DNA from 3 places in the Pseudarthrobacter sp. H2 genome. Region 2 is predicted to be linked to each of the others. Evidence: riboswitches for the same ligand, from Rfam matches in the RefSeq annotation. Region 2 holds a riboswitch; each other region holds the start of a gene.
What was found. A riboswitch is a leader RNA that binds a small molecule or an ion and turns the genes downstream of it on or off. The one in region 2 is predicted to bind thiamine pyrophosphate.
Positions count from the first base shown of each region.

Region 1 (3,270 bases), on a different replicon from region 2:
GGTCGCAGTTGATGCCGTTATGGGCGCCCATAACGGCATCTGCTGCGATCCAGTTGGGCGGGTCCGCTAGCGCTGCGCCGGAAGCTGCAGCTCCGGCAGATAGACCTTGCCGCCCGCGGCCAGGAACTCCTGGCTCTTTTCCAGCATCCCTGCCGCCATCTCGGCGAGCGCTTCCTGGGCCTCTGCCGAGCCGTATTCGTCACGGATGTCCTGGCTGATCCGCATCGAACAGAACTTCGGGCCGCACATCGAGCAGAAGTGCGCCGTCTTGGCCGGCTCCGCCGGGAGCGTCTCATCATGGAAGGCCTCGGCCGTCACCGGGTCAAGGGACAGCGCGAACTGGTCGCGCCAGCGGAACTCGAAGCGGGCCTTGGACAGGGCATCGTCACGCTCATGGGCGCCCGGATGTCCCTTCGCCAGGTCGGCGGCGTGGGCGGCGATCTTGTAGGTGATCACGCCCGTCTTGACGTCGTCCTTGTTCGGCAGCCCGAGGTGCTCCTTGGGCGTGACGTAGCAGAGCATCGCCGTGCCGTAGCGGGCGATCTCGGTGGCGCCGATCGCCGAGGTGATGTGGTCATAGCCGGGGGCGATATCGGTCACGAGGGGCCCGAGGGTGTAGAACGGGGCGCCCTTGCAGAGCTCCTGCTGGCGCTCCACGTTTTCACGGACGAGGTGGAACGGGACATGGCCGGGCCCTTCCACCATGACCTGGACGTCGAACTCCCAGGCCCGCTGCGTGAGCTCGGCAAGGGTGTCCAGCTCGGCGAACTGCGCGGCGTCGTTGGCATCGGCCGTCGCACCGGGCCGCAGCCCGTCCCCGAGGGAGAACGCGACGTCGTACTTGGCGAAGATTTCGCACAGCTCGTCGAAGTGGGTGTAGAGGAAGTTTTCCTGGTGGTGTGCCAGGCACCAGCCGGCCATGATGGCACCGCCGCGGGAGACGATTCCGGTGACCCGCTTGGCCGTCAGCGGCACGTAGCGGAGGAGCACGCCGGCGTGGACGGTCATGTAGTCCACGCCCTGCTCGCACTGCTCGATCACGGTGTCCCGGTAGATTTCCCAGGTGAGGGCGTTCGCGTCGCCGTTGACTTTTTCCAGCGCCTGGTAGATCGGCACGGTGCCGATCGGGACGGGCGCATTGCGGATGAGCCACTCGCGGGTGGTGTGGATGTCATCACCCGTGGACAGGTCCATGACGGTGTCCGCGCCCCACTGTGTGGCCCACTGCAGCTTGTCGACTTCTTCCGCGATGGAGCTGGTGACCGCCGAGTTGCCGATGTTGGCGTTGATCTTCACGAGGAAGGCCTTGCCGATGATCATCGGCTCGGATTCGGGATGGTTGATGTTGTTGGGGATGATGGCCCGGCCGGCCGCGACTTCGCTGCGGACCAGCTCCACGTCGCAGTTCTCGCGTAAGGCCACGAACCGCATCTCCGGGGTGATGACGCCGTCCCGGGCGTAGCGCATCTGGGTCACCGTCCTGCCGTCGACGGCGCGGCGGGGCACCGGCCGCGCCCCGCGCCACTCGGCGGATGCCGCGCCGCGGCGCACGGCCGACCTGCCGTCGTCGAGCAGGTTCCGTTCCCGGCCGCTGTACGGTTCGGTATCTCCCCGGGCCTCAATCCAGGCCTCCCGGAACGGCTCAAGCCCCAGTACGGGATCGCTGCCGGGGCCTGCCGTCCGGTAGATCTGGAACGGCTCGTTCTGCTGTCCGTTCGGGGACGGCTCCAAGGCAATCTCGGTCACCGGAACGCGGATCCCCGTTGCATCGTCAGAGATGTACGCCAGCGAGTGTGACTTCAAAGACTGGGTTTCTTCCCTGCCGGACGCACTGCGGGCTTCTTCTTGGGCCGGCCCGTTCTGGACAGGCATCAGCTGTGTTTCTTGCGTATTCACGGAATACTCACTTCCTTCGCCGGCATTACCCGGACAGGTTCAACGGTCGCAGGCCGCGTCAGCCCGATCTCAGCCCCTGCAGGGGCACCCGTGTGGTCGTAGACGAAGCTACCACAGGCAGCGGAGCCACTCCGGGTATGACGGCGCGCCGGCCGCCGGGCCGATTAGGCTTTAAGGCATGAGCAGGATCATTGAATTCAGCGGCCCGGTCCTCACCAGCGCCGAGCGGGAGCACCGCGGCCTGTGGTCCGTCGACGGCGTGCTGACCTTCCACCGTCCCGCCGCGGCGCCGGACCTCGTACTGGACGGCTGGGTGATTCCCGGGCTGGTCGACGCGCACTGCCACATCGGGCTCGGCCCCGGCGGGGACGTCCCGGAGCACGTCGTGGAGGAGCAGGCCGCCACGGACCGCGACGCCGGCACACTGCTCGTGCGCGACGCCGGGGCCGTGCATGACACCCGCTGGCTGCAGCAGCGCACGGACCTGCCGCGCATCATCCGCTCCGGCCGCCACATCGCCAGGACCGGGCGCTACCTCCGCGGCTTCGCCGTCGAGGTGGAGCCGGAGAACCTCGTCGAGGCCGTGCGCAAGCAGGCGCTCGCCGGCGACGGCTGGGTCAAGCTCGTGGGCGACTGGATCGACCGCGGCGCCGGGGACCTGGCACCGTCCTTCCCCGCCGCCGTGCTCAAGGACGCCGTCCGGGCCGCCCACGATGAAGGCGCCCGCGTGACGGCGCACTGCTTCGCCGAAGACACCCTCGATGACATGCTCGACGCCGGGATCGACTGCATCGAGCACGGCACCGGCCTGCTGCCGCGGCACCTGCCGCGTTTCGTGGAGCAGGGTGTGCCGATCGTCCCCACGCTGATCAACATCGCCACCTTCCCGGACATCGCCGCGCAGGCCGCCGCGAAGTTCCCCCGCTACGCCGCGCACATGCGTGCCCTCTGGGAGCGCCGGAGCGAACGGATCCTGGAGGCCTTCGAGGCCGGCGTGTCCATCTACGCCGGGACGGACGCCGGCAGCGTGATCAGGCACGGACGGATTGCCGATGAAATCCAGGCCCTGCACGCCGCGGGCCTCCCGGCACGGGCTGCCCTCGACGCCGGCGCCTGGGCAGCACGCGCCTGGCTCGGGGCCGACGCCATCGCCGAAGGCGCCAGCGCCGACGTCCTGGTCTGCGCCGAGGACCCCCGGGCCCGGCTCGAAACCCTCGGCGAACTCAGGCACATCGTGTTGAGGGGAGAACTCCTCCACCAGGAATAAATTGAAGCTTCAAGTAATTTAACAGTATGACAAGGTCATCGACAGTCGGTGGCCACTGAACCCCGGAGCGTTCAAAATGACTGCTGAAGCCACCACCCAGGACCTGC
Region 1 is NZ_CP189594.1:1,273,489-1,276,758, forward strand. It holds gene thiC (phosphomethylpyrimidine synthase ThiC) at 67-1,872, opposite strand; TPP riboswitch at 1,891-1,998, opposite strand; gene ACQCSZ_RS05900 (amidohydrolase family protein) at 2,075-3,163, shown strand; gene ACQCSZ_RS05905 (VOC family protein) at 3,240-3,270, shown strand, end outside.
Region 1: another riboswitch for thiamine pyrophosphate. It lies ahead of thiC (phosphomethylpyrimidine synthase ThiC); the one in region 2 lies ahead of thiM (hydroxyethylthiazole kinase).

Region 2 (3,270 bases):
GTTCATTGGGTCCATTCCTTGAGAAACTCTTTGGCGCTGCGGGCAGGGTTTTCGGCGGCACAGATGGCTGATATCACGGCGATGCCGGCCGCTCCGGCGCACCTCAGTGCCCTGACATCGGCCGGGGTTATGCCGCCGATCGCGACGCAGGGCAGCAGCGTAGCGGCAGCGATAGCGGCGAACCCCTGGATGCCCAGGGGTGCCGGATGGTCCGGTTTGGTCGACGTCGGACGGATCACGCCCACGCCCAGATAGTCCACGGTCCCTGAGGGCAGGGCGTGCAGCTGCGCGAGATGTGCGGCCGTGTTGGCGCTCAGCCCGATCAACGCGTCCTGGCCAACAATTGCCCGGACCTGGGGTGCCGGAAGATCGCTTTGACCGATATGGACGCCGTGGACAGCCGCACCGCCCGCCCGGGCGGCGAGAAAAACGTCCACCCGGTCATCCACCAACACCGTGGCCCGGTCACCCACGGCGTCGGCGGTACGCATCACCAGATCGTAGAACCGGGCGGCGCTGGCCGTTTTTTCCCGGATCTGTACCATTCGCACGCCTCCGGCAACGGCGGCGCTGACCGTCTCCACCACTCCGCGTTCCCCGCACAACTGATCATCAGTGATCAGGTAAATCCCCGCGGTGAAGCCAGTCCTGCCGGCGCCTGTCATGAGATAGCCACTCTGGACCGGATTGTTTCGGCATCCACAGACCCCAGCGCATCCAGGAACGCGACCGCGAAACTGCCCGGGCCGCGGGCGCCGGCAGCGGCGATTTCGGCAGCGACGGTATACACCGCGGTGGCTGCAGCCGTCGCTGCCAGACGGTCGCCATCCACAGCCAAAAAAGCTGCGGTGACCGCACCCAGTGCACAGCCACCCCCGGTGACCAGGGTCAGATAGGGGTGGCCGTTACTGATCCGGATCACGTCGATGCCATCAGTAATCAGATCAACGGCCCCGGAAACGGCCACGACGGAACCGTGAACACTGGCTAGGCGGCCGGCCGCTGCCAGCGCACTGTCGGGAGTATCGACGGCATCAACACCACGGCCACCTGCCCCCAACCCGGCCAGTGCGATAACCTCTGAAGCGTTGCCCCGGATAGCGGTCGGGGCGTAAGAGAGCAGTTCACTGGCAAGGGCAGTACGCACCGGCAGGACACCGACCGCGACCGGGTCAAGAACCCACGGACTGCCTGCCTCCTGAGCGGCCGAGGCGGCTTCGACCATGGCGACCCGTTGCTCCGCGTGGGGAGTACCCACGTTGATCAGCACTCCGGAAGCTATCCGGGCAAACTGGCCGGCCTCGGTGGGGACATCAGCCATGGCTGGCGCCGCCCCGAGGGCTAGAAGCACATTCGCGGTGAAGTTTGTCACAACCGTGTTGGTCAGACACTGCACCAATGGCCCCGTCTCCCGCAACCGGGCGAGCATCGTGCAGACATGGTCAGGTGTCAGGCGAACAGTCATCCGCAACATCCCTTCGCTAGTACGAACTAGATCAGGTTCAACGGGTCTTATCTCAGCCCTGTTGCCCAGGGCACCCCGTGTCACTCTAGAAAGCTTACTCCCACGTAGGCACAGGCGCGCATCAGCCGGAGAGCCATGGCTTGGGGCCGGCAGGGTGCAGCGATGGCAGTGACGGTGTTGGTAACGCTGTCACGAGCCGCAATTGGCGCGTCCGCGCTTCGCGGCGCCAACACCGGGGCGCTTCAGAAAACGGAAAAAAATACCACGCTAAGGGCTCGCAATGAAATAAGTTCGTTTTTGTGTGTTTGACGGCTACTGTTGTGCTATGGCGGATTTGGAGGAGTCGTTGGCACGGCGGTTCGCGGTGCTGCGGCCGCATCTGAGCGAGTTGCAGCGCCGGTTGTGGCTCGGAACCGAGGCGGACGAGCTGGGATCGGGCGGCGTGGCGGTGGTGGCCCTGGCCGCGGGTGTTGCCGCGGACACGGTGCGCCGGGGACGCAGCGAGGCCCGGGGCCTGGATGCCGCCACCGTGGTGCGGTCCCGGCGCCCCGGCGGTGGCCGTAAGCGGGCCGAGGAGCACGACGCCGAGCTGGTGGCGGCACTGGAGGCCCTCATTGATCCGGTCACCCGGGGCGATCCGATGTCGGCGTTGCGGTGGACCTCCAAGTCGGCCCGGACCCTGGCCCGGACGCTGACGGAGCAGGGCCACCGGGTCAGTGAGTTCGTGGTGCGCCGGCTGCTGCACGAACTCGGTTACAGCCTGCAGGCCAATGCCAGGACCGCCGAGGGCGGCCAGCACCCGGACCGCGACGCCCAGTTCGGCCACCTCAACGACAAGGCCGCCGGGCACATGGCTGCCGGGAACCCGGTGATCAGCGTCGATACAAAAAAGAACGGCCGGGAATGGTCACCGGCGGGGCAGCCGGTCCCGGTCAAGGTCCACGACTTCATTGATCCCGCCCTGGGCAAGGCCAACCCGTACGGGGTCTATGACGTCGGAGCCGATACCGGGTGGGTGTCCGTGGGCACCGACCACGACACCGCAGCCTTTGCTGTCGCCACCATCGCCTCCTGGTGGAAAACCGTGGGGGCCGTTGCCTACCCCGCAGCCACGGGGCTGCTGATCTGCGCGGACGGCGGTGGCTCCAATGGCTACCGGACCAGGCTGTTCAAGACCGAACTCGCAGCCCTGGCCGCCCGCACCGGGCTGGCCATTACCGTCGCCCACCTGCCGCCGGGCACCTCGAAGTGGAATAAGATCGAGCACCGGCTCTTCTCCCACATCGCCATGAACTGGCGCGGCAGGCCCCTGACCAGCCATGAAGTCATCGTTGAGACCATCGCGGCGACCACCACCGGCAACGGATCCAAGGTCCACGCCGAACTGGACACCACCACCTACCCCACCGGCGTCAAGATCCCCGATGAACAGATGAAAGCCCTCGAAACACACGGCATCCTCACCCGCGAGGCCTTCCACGGCGAATGGAACTACACGCTCAACCCGCCAACCCGCGACACGCCCGAACCCGAATGAGTTAATTCATTGCAAGCCCTAAGCCTTGGATGGTGATCGTAGGGGCCTGAATTTGCCCGTGCCGATCCGGTGCGGCCTGCAGGACAATGAGGTGAGACACCAGATTTCAGCCCGACTCGGCGGTGGCCAGCGGCCGGTTTTCCGTTTAGCTCAAGCGGCGGGCAGTGCGTCCGGGATGCGCGGCTTGGCGTTGCCTGCGAAGGTGAACCTGGCGTCGTCGCCTTCGCTGTCCACGTCCAGCACAACGATGTCGCCGGCGTTGATCTCG
Region 2 is NZ_CP189595.1:132,539-135,808, reverse strand. It holds gene thiE (thiamine phosphate synthase) at 3-665, opposite strand; gene thiM (hydroxyethylthiazole kinase) at 662-1,465, opposite strand; TPP riboswitch at 1,457-1,553, opposite strand; partial or broken gene ACQCSZ_RS25055 (ISAzo13 family transposase) at 1,791-2,996, shown strand; gene ACQCSZ_RS25050 (hypothetical protein) at 3,153-3,270, opposite strand, start outside.

Region 3 (3,270 bases), on a different replicon from region 2:
GTCTTGGATCATGAGCACATCCCCGGCCGATCCTGCCCGCTACAACAGCTTCCTCAGGGATCTGCTCGGCGTGATGGCCTATGGGGAGCTTTCGGCCTTCGAACGGCTCTCATCCGACGCCCGCTATTCGCCCACCCTGCACGACCGCGCGGTGCTGGCCGGCATCGCCGTCATCGAATTCCAGCACTATGAACTGCTCCGCGCCAGGCTCGAGGAAATGGGTCTCGACGCCGAGGCGGCGATGCTGCCGTTCCAGCCCGCCGTGGACCATTTCCACGAGCGCACGCGCCCGGCGGACTGGTACGAATCGCTGATGAAGGCCTACGTGATCGACACGGTGTCCGCCGATTTCTACCGCGCCGTCGCCCGCCATGCCGACGCCGGAACGCGGGAGCTGGTGGAGCGGATCCACTCGGACGACGAGTCCACGGCGGTCCTGCGGGAACTCCTCAGGACCGCCCTGGCGGCCGACCCGCGGCTGGCCTCACGGCTGTCGCTGTGGGCCAGGCGCCTGCTGGGCGAGGCCCTCACGCAGGCCCAGCGGGTGAGCTTTGAGCACGCGTTCCCCGCCGGCCTGACGGGAGCGGACGAGGGCCGGTCCGGGGAACCGGCCGGCGAAATGACGGCCGGACTCGTGGCCAGCCACTCGCGCCGGATGACGCAACTGGGACTGACCGGCTGAGCCGGCTGCTGTCGTGTTAGTCCCGTTGCCCCGTTGACCCCGCTGCCGCTCAGGCGTCCGCGGCGTCGGCGGCGTCGAGGGCGCTGAGCAGGGCGCGTGCGGCGTCGGCGGGATCATCGGCGTCGGTGATGGCCCGCACCACGACGATCCTCCGCGCGCCGGCCTCGAGCACCTGCTCGACATTTCCGAGGTCGATCCCGCCGATCGCAAACCACGGCACCATGTCCTTGCCGGCCGCCCCGGCGCGGGTGGTCCGGAGGGCCTGCGCGGCGTGCCGCACCAGGTCGAGCCCGACGGCGGAGCGCCCCGGCTTGGTCGGGGTGGCCCAGACGGGTCCCACGCAGAAATAGTCCAGTCCGCTGCGGCCCGGCGAGGCCGCGATGGCGGCGTCGACCTGTTCCGGGCTGTGCGTGGACAGCCCGATCACGGTGTCCTTGCCGAGGAAGGTCCGCGCCGCCGCCAGCGGGAGGTCCTTCTGGCCGATGTGGAACACCGGTGCCGCCGACAGCGAGGCGATGTCCGCCCGGTCATTGACTGCCCACAGCCGCCCGTGGCGGCGGGCGGCGGCGTGCAGGATCTCGAGGAGTTCGAGTTCCTCGGCCGCTTCCAGGGTCTTGTCGCGCAGCTGAATGATATCGACTCCGCCAGCGAAGGCGGCGTCGAGGAAGTCCTCGAAGTCGCCGCGGTCCTTGCGGGCGTCGGTGCACAGGTACAGGCGGGCGGTGGTGTGGAGGGCATCCTTGCTCATGACACCAGCCTAGTTCCCCTAAACTGGGCCCATACCGCGGGAGCCCGCTGCGGCCGGTACGCCACTGGCGTTCGGCACAGGCGGGCTGAGAGGGCGTTGAGCCGACCGCTTGACCTGATCCGGCTAGTACCGGCGTAGGGAAGGAATCCTGCATGGGCACACCATCACTTCGTGATAAGGCACTGCGTGATACGACCGTGCGTGAAGACGCTGCGGCTGATGACGCAACGTCCGGCGTTTGTTACGACGCCGCGGTAATCGGCGGCGGGGTGATCGGCCACGGCATCGCCTGGGAGGCAATCCGGTCGGGACGCTCCGTCGCCCTGATCGACGACGCCCCCGGCAGCGGCGCCAGCTGGGCCGCCGCCGGCATGCTCGCCCCGGTCAGCGAACTGCACTACCAGGAGGAAGCACTCCTGGAGCTCATGATCGAATCCTCCCGCCTGTGGCCGGCCTTCGCCGCGGGGCTGGACAGGGGACTGGACACTGAACTCGATGCCGGAACCGGTTACCTCACGACGCCGACCCTCGCCGTCGGGGCCGACGCCGCGGACCGCCGGGCGCTCGCGGACCTCCGGGCCGTCCAGCTGGCCGCCGGCCTCGCGGTGGAGCCCCTGACCGTGCGGGAGGCGCGCGGCCGGGAGCCGCTGCTGAGCCCGGGGATTTCCTGCGCCTTCGACATTCCGGCGGACCACCAGGTGGACCCGCGCCGGCTGCTCGCCCGGATGGCGGCCCTGCTGGGAACCCAGAGCCGGAGCCGTGCCGTTGCGCGCCGCGCCGCCGCCCTGCTGTGGGAGGACGGACGGGTGGCCGGGGTCAGCCTCGCCGGCGGCGGCACCGTCCGCGCGAAGGAGACCATCGTGGCGAACGGGCTCGGTGCCGCCGGTCTCGGCGGCCTGCCGGCGGGGCTCACGCTGCCGCTGCGGCCGGTCTACGGGGACATCCTCCGGCTGCGCGTGCCGGGCCACCTGCAGCCGCTGCTCACGTCAACCCTGCGCGGGCTGGTCCGCGGCGTTCCGGTGTACATCGTCCCGCGGCAGGATGGCACCGTGGTGATCGGGGCGACCCAGCGCGAAGACGCTCCCTCGGACCCTTCGGCGGTCTCCGCCGGCGGCGTCTACCAGCTGCTCCGGGATGCCCAGCAGCTGCTGCCCGCGGTGGCCGAGCTGGAACTGCTCGAGGCCACGGCCCGGGCCCGCCCGGGCACGCCCGACAACGCGCCGCTGCTGGGCCGCGTGGCGCTCCCCGCCGCCGGAAACGGGGCCGGGGAGCAGATCCCGGGCCTGATCATCGCCACCGGATTCTTCCGGCACGGCGTCCTGCTCACCCCCGCCGCCGCGGCCATCTGCCGGCAGCTGCTGGACGGCATGGCCGACCCGCGCTGGGCCGGTTTCCGGCCGGACCGTTTCTCCCACCTCCCCGGACCGGACCACCACAGCCAGGAAACCGACCACCCCCAGGAAACCGACCACCCCCAGGAAACCGAACGCAGCAAGGAAGCAGTATGAACATCACATTGAACGGGGCGGAGCACGCCGTCGCCGACGGCGCCTCCGTCAGCACGCTGGTCAGCCAGCTCACCGGCCGGATGCTTGCGCCGGACGGCCGGTCCGCCGACGGCCGGAAGCTCGGCGTCGCCGTGGCCCGCAACGCCGAGGTGGTGCCCCGCAGCCAGTGGCACGGCACCGCGCTCGCCGAGGGCGACGACGTCGAACTGGTCACGGCAGTACAGGGAGGATGAACGGCATGAAAAACACCGCACCCGCAGCAGCGGCCATTCAGCTGAACCCCGCCATTGCCGATCCCGATCCGTTCATCGTCGACGGCGTCCGGCTGGGAT
Region 3 is NZ_CP189594.1:744,018-747,287, forward strand. It holds gene ACQCSZ_RS03560 (ferritin-like fold-containing protein) at 11-682, shown strand; gene thiE (thiamine phosphate synthase) at 732-1,430, opposite strand; TPP riboswitch at 1,457-1,589, shown strand; gene thiO (glycine oxidase ThiO) at 1,583-2,938, shown strand; gene thiS (sulfur carrier protein ThiS) at 2,935-3,171, shown strand; gene ACQCSZ_RS03580 (thiazole synthase) at 3,177-3,270, shown strand, end outside.
Region 3: another riboswitch for thiamine pyrophosphate. It lies ahead of thiO (glycine oxidase ThiO); the one in region 2 lies ahead of thiM (hydroxyethylthiazole kinase).